Regions from separate parts of the Bradyrhizobium sp. USDA 3397 genome, predicted to be linked through region 1. Evidence: riboswitches for the same ligand, from Rfam matches in the RefSeq annotation. Region 1 holds a riboswitch; the other holds the start of a gene.
What was found. A riboswitch is a leader RNA that binds a small molecule or an ion and turns the genes downstream of it on or off. The one in region 1 is predicted to bind cobalamin.

Region 1 (5,976 bases):
TAGATTGCGTTTATCGGCCAGATGAACAGATCTTCCAGGAGCGTGACGAGCTGGACCAACTTTTCCAAAGTCCGGAAGATGTCGATGCTAACACTGTGGTGTGTGACGCCTGCTTAATGTGGCGCTGCGATGAGGATGCCGAACGGCAGATATTTCGGACGATCAAACCCCAACCGGAAATTCGGGCTCGAATTGATGCCATTTACCAAGAGCATTTTGAGGGACACAGCATAATCGGAGTTCATGTTCGTCACGGCAACGGCGAAGATATCATGGGACATAAGCCCTATTGGGCGGATCCGGAACTCGCCTTTCGGCAGGTATGTACTGCCATCGATAAGGCGAAAGCGTTACCGCATCCAAGCCCGGTGAAGCTGTTCTTGTGCACGGACAGCACGCTGATGGTCGAAAAGCTATCTGGAGTATTCCCCGATCTCTTCACTATCCCAAAGCATTTCCAGGCACCTCATGCTGGACCTTTACATAGTGCAGAACTTGGCGCCGAAGGCGGGTTCTCTGCCCTGATTGAGATGTATCTCCTCGGGCGGTGCGATACGGTCATTCGGTTTCCACCGACGAGCGCCTTCACGCGCTATGCTCGCCTCTTTGCGCCACGCGTTATGGAGTTCGATTTGAAGGATCCGACTCGATTGATCCTTATTGAAGGATCGCCGGAACGGCTGACGGCCTCATGAAAGTCAACGGATCATCATCTGCTAGACGTTATGGCGATCGGTATTCCAGCATCCATTCAGATGCCAATCTGGTGGCGAGGGTAGATGTCGATGATGTGAATCGGTCCTTGAGGCAATACAAGAGTGGACAAAGCGCCTGACGCCGTGCGCGATCGAGGTGGCGCTAAGCTTCGGTGAACGTGGTGCGGTGCGGCGATTACGTGATCGATGATTGTTGCGCCTGAATTGGTCAACTCATTCAAGAGGTCCTACACGGCTTCGGGCAAGCCGCTCCACGAACGTGCCGACTTGATCAAGATTCGGAAGTCGAAGTCCAGACGCCTCCGCCTGCGCGCTCGCTGTTTCCGGCCACGACCGCACTTTGGATCATACTTTGGCGGTCGCCTCGGGGAGACGCTCGCAAATCGTATTGGAGACAGCCGAGTGAAGATCCTGCACGTGCACAAACGGGCGACTGAATATCTACGATCCACCGGTGCGCAGGTCACGAAAGGCCCGGCCATGCGGCGCATGCCTCGGATTGGGATGCCTCTCATTGGCGTGTGCCAAATCGGCGAGGATGAGGCGGTGATATTCAACGGTTGACGGAACGGTGGTTTTGCAGGTAGTTCATTTTCGTTCGAGGTTCTCTGGGTCCCGCTTGATCCGGAGCTAAGAGGGAAGCTGGTGTGATGCCGGCGCTGCCCCCGCAACTGTAAGCGGCGAGCCGCTGTCCAATAGTGTCACTGAAGCCGGTCGGCTTCGGGAAGGCCGGACAGCAGCCATGACCCGCGAGCCAGGAGACCTGCCCCGACAACGTTTTCGTCCACGGGCGGGGTGTCCCGGTGGTGCGTCAAGAAGTCGCCGCCGCGGCGGCCTTTACCTGTGCGCATCCACCATCGCCTTGCCCCAAACCATGGGGTTGAAGCGATGTCTAACAGTTCACTTTCCGTTGCCACGCTAGGTATGCCACGCATCGGTCCGCGCCGGGAACTCAAATTCGCGCTCGAGAGCTACTGGGCCGGTAAGTCAAGCGAAGCACAGCTTTTCGAGGCTGCGGCTGGACTTCGCCTCGCCAACTGGGCGCGGCAGAAATCGCTCGGCGCGACCATCATTCCTTCGAACGACTTCTCGCTCTATGACCATGTGCTTGATACCAGTGTGATGGTCGGCGCGATTCCTGACGTTTACGGTTGGGTCGCAGGTCCAGTGTCACTCAAGACCTACTTCGCCATGGCGCGCGGCGCAGGAGAGGATCAAGATGCGGATCGCCGGCACGGCCATCATCAACAGGGCCCGGCAGCGCAGGAAATGACAAAGTGGTTCGACACCAACTACCATTACATGGTGCCGGAATTTCGCAAGGACCAAACATTCAAGCTTTCCTCTCGTAAGCCGATTGAGGAATATGAGGAGGCAAAGAGCCTTGGGTACCAGACGCGCTGTGTGCTGGTTGGCCCAGTCACCTTCCTGAAACTCGGCAAGAGTGCAGATCCGGGATTCAATCCAGTGTTGCTGCTGGACCAGCTTCTACCGGTCTACGTCGATGTCCTTCGCGAACTAGCCGCGCGAGGTGCGGAGTGGGTTCAGCTCGACGAGCCCTGCCTGGTCCTTGACCTCGACGAGGTATCCCGCGGCGCGTTGCGGCGAGCCTATGCCCATTTGGCAAAGGAGGTGCCCAGCCTCAAAGTCATGCTGGCTACTTATTTCGGCGGCGTCGGCGACAACCTCGATACTGCCTTGGCTTTGCCGGTTGCCGGTCTGCACGTCGATCTGGTTCGGGCCTCAGATCAGTTGGGCGTAATCGCCGCCATAGCTCGCAGCGATCTCGTTCTCTCACTTGGGGTCATTGACGGACGCAATGTCTGGCGGTCCAATCTGCCGGACTTATTCAACAAGCTGGCGCCAGCAGTAGTGAAGCTCGGTCATGACCGCGTCCAGATCGCTCCTTCGTGCTCGCTCCTTCATGTCCCGGTCGACGTCGAGCTCGAAAGCGATCTCGATTTAGATGTAAAGAGCTGGCTGGCGTTCTCGGTCCAGAAGATCAAGGAGCTGACGACCTTGGGAAGTGCGCTCGCCGGCAAGCATGCCCGTGTATCGCGCCTCCTTGCGGCCTCCAAGCGGGCGGCTCTAGCGCGCGAGAAGTCGTCTAAGGTTCACAACGCCAACGTCACCCGGCGCATGACTACGATTGACCAAACAATGCGTCGCCGTCAAAGTCCGTACGCCAGCCGTGCCGAGCTTCAGCGCGCTCGGTTCGCCTTGCCAACATTCCCAACGACGACGATTGGATCATTCCCGCAGACCGCAGACATTCGCCGTGCCCGTGCGTCCCACGCGCAGGGAACGTTGTCTGCCGCGCAATACGAGAGTTTCCTCAAAGCGGAAACGGCGCGTGCGGTCAGATGGCAGGACGACATAGGGCTCGACGTGCTCGTGCATGGCGAGTTCGAGCGCAATGACATGGTGCAGTATTTCGGTGAGAAGCTGTCGGGCTTCGTCTTCACAAAACACGGTTGGGTGCAGTCCTATGGCTCGCGTTACGTCCGCCCACCGATTCTGTTTGGGGACGTCTCCCGTCCGAAGCCGATGACGGTCGACTGGTGGCGCTATGCGCAGTCGCTGACCGAGAAGCCGGTGAAGGCAATGTTGACCGGGCCGGTGACCATTCTGAACTGGTCGTTTGTTCGTGATGATATCTCGCGAAGCGAGGCTTGCCTACAGATCGCGCTCGCGATCCGGGACGAGGTGGTCGACCTTCAGAACGCTGGAGCAAAAATGATCCAGATAGACGAGGCGGCGTTGCGTGAGGGACTGCCGCTACGCAAATCACAGTGGAAAAGCTATCTCGATTGGGCCATAGACAGCTTTCGCATTTGCTCCTCAGTCGTCGCGGACGAAACGCAGATCCATACTCATATGTGCTATTCCGAGTTCAACGACATCATCGAGTCTATCTCAGCGATGGATGCCGACGTCATTTCGATTGAGACGTCGCGCTCGAAGATGAAACTGCTAGACGCCTTCCGAACTTATAAGTACCCAAAACAGATCGGCCCTGGTGTCTATGACATCCATTCGCCGCGCGTTCCTGAAACGGACGAGATGAAGAACCTCGTGACGCTGGCGCGCCAACAGCTCTCCGACTCCCAACTTTGGATCAATCCCGATTGCGGCCTGAAAACCCGAAAATGGGAGGAGGTGCGTCCGGCGTTGGTAAATATGGTCGCAGCTGCCCGGGAGCTACGAGCGGCAACTTGATCGCTGAGATCGTCAACGTTAACTTCCGTTCACGAGAACGCCGCTGCGTCTCGCAATCATATACCGCTTGAAAGTTAGTGAGCCTTTACGTGAACGGGATACTGCCGCGGGCCGAATAGGAGCTACTAGCGCGGCGTGCCGGCGGGCGGCGCGTCGAGGCTGGTCTCGCGCCACAAGGCGTGGCACACCAGACGCGCGAGCTCGGCGATGGGAATGTCCACGCCGGTGCTGCTGTTGAGGAACACGCGACGCAAATCCTTGATGGTGCATTGCCGACAATCATGCCGCCGACCTTGTGCCAGCGAGTAACGCCGCTTACGCCGCCTCCGGAAAACGGGGCGAGTCGTGGCCGCGCCATGGGATCGCCGCAGTAAGGACGTGCTTGACCGCGTCACTATGCACAATGCGCCCAGTGCTTTTGTTCGACCGGCCAGGAAGAGTGAACACGATGTCAAACGCAAGTCGCAGACGAACCTGACGTACGAGGCAGGTTACGTCTGATTTGCGATCGTAAGAGCGTGCGGCTAAGATCTTCCCGGCGGCTCCTGAGTAGGTATCGCTTGCTGTGCCAACGAGGCGCTTCGCTGTGGATCGGCTAATTCATGCAATTGAGCCAGGGGCCGATTCGACCGGGATCATGGTGTGGCTGGTACATCGTCTTCGCGCACGTCCGGTGTCTGCAACACTCTAGTCGTCGTCGCGGAAAGTATGATGCCTGAACAGGAAGCCCGACCACATGCGCTGGATGACATTGCGTTCACTCGCACTGAAAGGCGATGTTGGCCTTGTCGTGAATATGCGTTGTTGTCAGAAAGCGCACACGCAATGTTTGGAAGCGGTCAAGCTGTCCCCGAACCCGCCGCTGGATCGCTATCCCTTAGAGCTGTTCCGCTGCATCGGTGTGGCCCAAATCCTGCAGCGGAGTCTCCGGCGAGGCGATAGAATAGGAGGCGCGGTTGAGTCTTGATGTACTAGATGGCCACCCCGTGACGGACGTGGACTGCAGGCTTTTGGGCTTTGACGCCGGTTTCCAGCCGAAAGAGCGGAAGACACTGTTGCTGACTGGGGCGACGCGTGGAATCGGTCACGCCACCGCAAAGCTGTTTTCGGAAGCTGGCTGGCGCATCATATCTTGCGCGCGCCAACCGTTTAATGAGAAGCGATGCCCATGGAACTCAGGGCCCGACGACCATATCCAAGTCGATCTTAGTAACCACCGAATGCTGCCGCGCGCAATCGCCGAGGTGAAGAAGCGCCTCGCAGGTGCTCCCTTGCACGCATTGATCAACAATGCCGGCGTCTCGCCAAAAGGGCAGAATGGCGCTCGGTTGACCTCGTTGACGACGTCACTCGAGACCTGGATGAAGGTGTTCCACCTCAACATGGTGGCTCCCATCCTGCTAGCGCAGGGATTTTTTGACGAGCTAAGAGCCGCGTCAGGATCGGTTGTCAACGTGACCTCAATCGCAGGCTCGAGGGTGCACCCGTTTGCTGGCAGCGCCTATGCGACTTCGAAGGCAGCGCTCGCATCTCTTACACGTGAAATGGCACATGATTACGCACCGCATGGAATCCGCGTGAACGCAATCGCGCCGGGAGAAATCAAAACGGACATGTTGTCACCAGAAACGGAAGCGCGTCTCCTGCCGAGTATTCCGTTGCGCCGGTTTGGCACGACCGAAGAGGTCGCGAAGGTCCTCTTCTTCCTGTGCTCGGACGCCGCAAGTTATGTCACGGGCACTGAGGTTCCGATCAACGGGGGGCAACATTTGTAGTTGTCGTATCTGACATCCGCGGCTGAGGTAATCAGTCGAGCGCGTGTTCTCATTCAGGTTAGGCGCGGTGCGCCGCAAGAGCAAAAAAGTACCGTAAGCGCCGTTGTGCCATGAAGACCTGTTATCCTTCTCTGTCATCTCCTCAATTTGGCGCTTAGAGCGAGAAGACATGCAACACCAATCTCGTGAAGCCGAACAAGCCGCCAGGGAGGGCGATCATGACAAGGGAGACCTCCTCATGCTGCATATTGTGCCCGCAGGCGAAA
Region 2 (5,976 bases), 4.8 Mb from region 1:
GGAGGCACGCGAGCGGCACGGCTGGATCATGGACAGCTACATCATCAAACGCAGGCGTTGAGCAGCATGCTTCCCGAATGGGTTACCCAGAACTGCCCCGAGGTCTCCGCTGTTCATCGCGAGGCGGCCATTGCGCGGCAGGCGCAGCTGACGAAGCCGACCGGCGCGCTCGGGCGGCTCGAGCAGCTCGCAATCGAGCTTGCGGGCCTGCAGGCGACCGGGCAGCCGCGCGCCGCGCGGGTGCCGATCATCATCTTCGCCGGCGACCACGGTATCGTCGCGCAGGGCGTGTCGGCCTATCCGCAAGCCGTCACCATCGCGATGATGGCGAATTTTGCCGCCGGTGGCGCCGCGATCTCGGTGCTGGCGCGCGAGCTGGGTTCGAGCCTCGAGGTCGTCGACGCCGGCACGCTGTCCCAGGAGCAGATGGCGGGAATCGTCACCGACAAGCCGCGCAGCGGCACCCGCGATTTCAGTGTCGAGGCCGCGCTCACGCCGGCGGAATTGGCCTTCGCCTTCGAGGCCGGCCAGCGCGCGGTGGTGCGCGCCGAGGCCGGCCGGCCTGATCTCTTGATCTTCGGCGAGATGGGGATCGGCAACACCACGACATCGGCGGCGATCGCGGCGAGCCTACTTGGTGTGAGCGCCGGGGAGATCGCGGGCAGCGGCACGGGCATCGATGCGGCCGGCCGCGCGCACAAGGCGCGGGTGATCGATGCGGCGATCGCGCGCCACGGCGTCGCCGGAGCCGCGGTCGAGAAGATCCTGTGCGCGGTCGGCGGCCTCGAGATCGCGGCGATCTCGGGCGCGATCATCGCGGCCGCGCAACGCCGCATTCCCGTGTTGATCGACGGCTTCATCGTCTCGGTGGCGGCGCTGGCGGCGGCGCGCCTCAACCCGTCCTGCCAGCCGTTCCTGTTGCCCTCGCATCAATCGGCGGAGCAGGGACATCGGCTGGTGTTGCGCACGCTGAACGTGCAGCCGCTGATCAGCCTCGATCTCAGGCTCGGCGAGGGATCGGGTGCGGCGATCGCGCTGCCGCTGGTGCGCTCGGCCTGCGCACTTCACAACGGCATGGCGACCTTCGCGCAGGCCAATGTGCCGGATCGGCCTAGCTAATGCGTTGATTGACCGAGACGACACGCCAGCCGCCCGCGAGCCGGTCGATCCGGGTCAGCGACAGTGGATCGATCACGAAGCGCAGTGCGGCTTCCGGTGTGAGATCGAGCGCGATGCAGAGCGTGGCACGAATGGTGCCGGAATGAACGACCAGCGCCGCGGAGCCTGCGCCAATCTGCGCCAGGCCGAGGCGGACGCGGGCGACCTGATCCGCAAAGCTTTCGCCGTTCGGCGGCCGTCCGTGCGCGGGATCGCGCCAGACCTGCGCGTAGGCCTCGCCGCCGGTCGCGGCGAGCTCGTCATGCCGATGGCCGGTCCAATCGCCGAAATCCTGCTCGCGAAATTCGCTGACCAGTTCCGGTTCGAGCCCCAGCGCGCGCGCCGTCTCGACCGTGCGCCGCGACGGGCTGGCATAGCCGGCGACATCCGCGGGCAAGAGGCGCCTGAGAGCCGTCAATGCGGCGTGATCGCCGAGGTCGGCCCGCGCATCGGCCGCATGGATCGTCCCGGGCACGCCCACGACGGCCGCATGCCTGATCAACCAGAGGAAGGTCTCGCCTTCCATGCTCATCTCCAGGGAAGTTGGCTGCTGTGGCCATAACGCCGCAACTGGCACATTGACTCTGTCTTGGCGGTAATCCTAGATGCTCATGACGGTTTTCCCGAGAGGGAATGAAAAGGGAATGCGGTGCGGGGAAAATGTCCCCAATGCCGCGGCTGCCCCCGCAACTGTAAGCGGTGAATCCTTCGTCACGAGCCACTGGGTCCTCGGTCCCGGGAAGGCGACGAAGCGGTCACGACCCGCGAGCCAGGAGACCTGCCGTCAGCCGTGGTCACACGCGAAGATGTCGGTCGGGGAGTACAGACATTCGGCTTCATCGGACGGCTAAAGCCGAAGGTGAAACCTCGTTCGCTGTGACGTGCCACTGACGTCATACCGAGGTTTTGACCTGTGTCTTCCATCCGTATCGCACGATCGCGCCGCGTCCTGCTTGCCTCCGCCGCGTTCACGTCCTTTGCCGCTCTCGGTCCGCCTGCCGCTGTGGCGCAGCAGGCCCGGGAGTCCCTGCCGCCCATCGAGGTGTCGCCCGCCCAGGCGCGCAAGCCGGCCAAACAGGCAGCAGGAGCGGCGCAGAGCGCGCGTCGCGCGGCAGCGCGCAGGCCGGCGGCTGTATCCGCCGCGCCAAAACCCGTCATGCCGGATTCGACGGCACAGACGCCTCTCAACACCAATGCCGTTGCCGAAAGCGCCTCGCGCGCTCGGCCTGACGGTGCGGCAGACGCCCGCGACCGTCGAGGTGATCTCGGCCGAAACGATGCGCGAGCAGGGCTATCGCACCGTGTCCGAGGTGGCGCAGGGCGCCGTCGGCGTCACCTCGGGCGACAACCCGGCCGAACCTTCCGCCTTCTCCATGCGCGGCTTCACCAACAGCCAGATCAACACGCTCTACAACGGCATCAAGATCGGTCCGCAGAACATGACCTCGCGGATCGTGGATACCGCCAATCTGGAAGCGGTGGAATTCCTCAAGGGCCCGGCTTCGCTGATTTCGGGCGAGGGCGCCGCGGGCGGTGCTATCAACTTCGTCACCAAGCAGCCCCACACCGGACCTGCCCGTAACGATGCCAATTTCTCCTGGGACTCGCTGAATTCGTTCCGTGCCCATTACGGCTCCGGCGGCAGCACCAATGTGCAGGGACTGGACTATCGCTTCGACATCAGCCGCTCCACGCTCAACGGCTTTGCCGATGACACCAATGTCAGGACGTTCGGCACGTCCGGCCAGCTCAACTACCGTGTTTCCGACAGCCTCAGGATCTGGGGTGCGGTCGAATATCGTGAAGACCGCTCGAAGGCCTATTGGGGCGCGCCGCTGGTGCCGGTCGCCTTCAGCGGTTCGCACGCGACGACGGGGATCGTCTCCGGCAATTACGTCTCGAATTACAACGGAACGAATCTCGGTGCCGTCACCATCGACGATCGCACCTTCAACACCAATTACAACGTTCTCGATAACCGCAACGTGGCGCAGGAAGTGTGGCTGCGTGGCGGATTCGAGCTGAAGCTCGCGCCTGACCTCACGCTGAAAAGTCAGGCCTATGGCTATGGCGCGGAACGAATCTGGTTCAATAACGAGATCGAGGCGTTCAATTCCACCACGAACCTGGTCGATCGCGAGCGTTTCTATGTCGCCCACAGCCAGCGGCTGGTCGGCAACATCACCGACCTGATCTGGGATACAAATATTGCGGGCTTCGATAACCGGCTGGTCACGACGCTGTCGTCGAGCTATCTCGATTTCGTCAGGCCCGGCGCGGCAAACTTTCCCGGCGATTCCGTTTCGCTGGTCGACCCCAACCGCGGTTTCTACGGCCTGCTCACGACGCAGCAGCAGACCGCACGCATCGACAACGAGGCGCTGTCATTCGAGGACAGGCTCAAGCTGACGCGCAGCTTCGCGCTGATCGGCGGCCTCCGCGTCGAGCATATCGGGCTCGACCGTAATTCGACCGACAAGAACGGGATCGTGAAGGCGGGCTTCCCGTTCACGAAAGACTGGGCGCCGGTGACGGGCCGCATCGGCTACACCTGGGAGGCCGTTCCCGGCCTGACCTTCTTCAGCCAGTACGCCACCGGCGCCGACGTCGCAGCCAACAACATCTTCCTGCTCTCGCCCACCCAGCCGCTCGATCTGACCACCGCGCGCACCTATGAGACCGGTGTCAAGCACCTGTTCTGGGACAACCGGGCGGAATGGTCGTTCTCGGCCTACGACATCGTGCGCAAGAACGTCTATGCGGCCGCCGGCGGCATGCAGCTGAATATCGCCGGGCGGCAGGAGTCGAAGGGCATCGAGCTTGCCGCCTCGATACGCCCGATCGAGCCGCTGCGGCTGTGGGGCAACATCGCCTATGTCGATGCGCGCTATGCCGACTACAATTTTGCCGGCGGCTCGTTCTCGGGCAACACGCCGCCAAACGTGCCGCGTATCGTCGCAAACGCCGGCGCGTCGTATCGCTTCTTCACACCGTGGCCGGTGGAGCTTGGCATCACCGGTCGTCATGTCGGCGACCGCTACAACACCGACGCCAACGTCGTGACGATGAAGGCCTACACCGTGGCCGACGTCTACGCCTTCGTCGACATCCCCAAGACGGCGTTCAATGCGGTCGACCAGGCCCGCCTGACCTTCCGTGTCCGCAACATCACTGATAAGCGCTATGCGATCTGGGGCGATCCGTTCTATCCGGACCAGATCCTCCTGGGCGCGCCGCGCACCTATGAAATATCGGCCGCGTTCAAATGGTGAGGCCCTGAGCGCATGATGGGCGCGATCGTCCTCACGCATCGCTGGCTCGGCATCGCGTTCTGTCTGTTGTTCGCGATGTGGTTCGCGAGCGGGATCGTCATGCACTTCGTCCCGTTTCCGTCGCTGACGGAAGCGGAGCGATTTGCCGGACTTGTGCCGGTCGATCGCGACGGGACGAGGATCTCGGTCGCGGACGCCGTTGCGGCGAGCGGGATTGCCGATGCGACACGTGTTCGGCTGATCCAGCGGAGCGATGGACCGGTCTACGTCGTCTCGGGCTCCGCAGGTTCGCGAGCGGTTCGCGCCTCCGATGGAGGAGACGCGTCGGTGACATCAGCCGATGTCGCGCTCACCATCGTGCAAGCTTATTCACGTCAGCGCGGGCTTGAGGCGGTGCGCGCTGCAATCGTCGCGCGGTCGGACTACGATCAGTGGAGCGTGCCGAACGGTTTTGATCGGCATCGCCCCTTGTTTCGCGCCGCTCTCGGCGATGCCCCTGGAACGGAGGTCTACGTTTCGTCGCTGACCGGCGAAATCGTCCTGGATACGACGCGCAGCGAGCGCGCGTGGAACTGGGCCGGCAGCGTGCTGCACTGGATCTATCCGACAATTCTGCGCAGCAGCTGGGCGCTGTGGGATCGCGTGGTCTGGACGCTGTCGCTGCTGGCCCTGATCGCAGCACTGCTTGGCGCGGTGCTCGGAATCGTGCGTGTGAAGATACGGGGACGCCAGCTCTCGTCGCCCTATCGGGACTGGCACGCCCTGCATCACATCATCGGTCTTGTCGTGACCGTGTTCGTGCTGACCTGGATCTTCAGCGGCTGGCTGTCGATGGATCACGGCCGGCTGTTCTCGCGCGGGCAATTGACGCCGGCGGAGGCCGCCGTGGTCGATGCCGCCCCGGATTGGCGAGACGCTTCATCGCTGCAGCCAATATCGCCGTCGGCGCTCGAGGTCGAATGGTTCGCGTTCGGCGCCAAGGTCTATCGGCGCGACCGGGTTGGTCTCGGCCGTCAGGCTTTGATCAAGGCAGGGGACGTGCCACGCGGACAGTCGGCATACCTGGATAGGCCGGAGATCGGCGACCTGACAGCGCGCCTTGGCGCCGGCTGTGCCGCACCGTTCCTGCTCGCCGGCAACGACGGCTATCCAGCGCAATCCGCACTTCCGGGGGTCCCCGTCTACCGCACAACGTGCGGCGATCTCTGGTTCGATGTCGATGCTGCCGATGGCAAGGTGCTGCAAAGGCTGGACCCGTCGCGCCGCGCCTATCGCTGGCTTTACAGTGCGTTGCACACGCTTGACTTCCCGATTCTGCTGGCTCATGCGCGGCTGCGTGACGCTCTCATCGTCGGGCTCTGTACGCTCGGGCTGATGTTCTCCATCACCGGCATCGTCATCGGTTGGCGGCGCTTGCGGGCATGGCTGGCAGCCTGAGCAGCTTGAAACGGCACGCCGGGTGCTACGCCCGGTTATCCACCAGCGGCCGGTGATGTTCTCGCTTACTGACCGTACAATAAAGAGAGGCTGAGCCGACCTCCGTGCA

Region 2: it holds a riboswitch for cobalamin, as region 1 does, so the genes downstream of both, ACVWYQ_RS38450 (TonB-dependent receptor) here and metE (5-methyltetrahydropteroyltriglutamate--homocysteine S-methyltransferase) in region 1, are expected to answer to the same signal.

The regions. Positions count from the first base shown of each region.
Region 1 covers NZ_JBSSDS010000001.1:3,463,953-3,469,928, reverse strand. Annotated here, with positions in the region: gene ACVWYQ_RS16150 (nodulation protein NodZ) at 1-695, shown strand, start outside; cobalamin riboswitch at 1,301-1,501, shown strand; gene metE (5-methyltetrahydropteroyltriglutamate--homocysteine S-methyltransferase) at 1,605-3,935, shown strand; gene ACVWYQ_RS16140 (SDR family NAD(P)-dependent oxidoreductase) at 4,922-5,710, shown strand; partial or broken gene nifA (nif-specific transcriptional activator NifA) at 5,949-5,976, shown strand, end outside.
Region 2 covers NZ_JBSSDS010000001.1:8,280,633-8,286,608, forward strand. Annotated here, with positions in the region: gene cobF (precorrin-6A synthase (deacetylating)) at 1-61, shown strand, start outside; gene cobT (nicotinate-nucleotide--dimethylbenzimidazole phosphoribosyltransferase) at 67-1,119, shown strand; gene ACVWYQ_RS38445 (histidine phosphatase family protein) at 1,112-1,684, opposite strand; cobalamin riboswitch at 1,757-1,958, shown strand; partial or broken gene ACVWYQ_RS38450 (TonB-dependent receptor) at 2,072-4,430, shown strand; gene ACVWYQ_RS38455 (PepSY domain-containing protein) at 4,443-5,867, shown strand.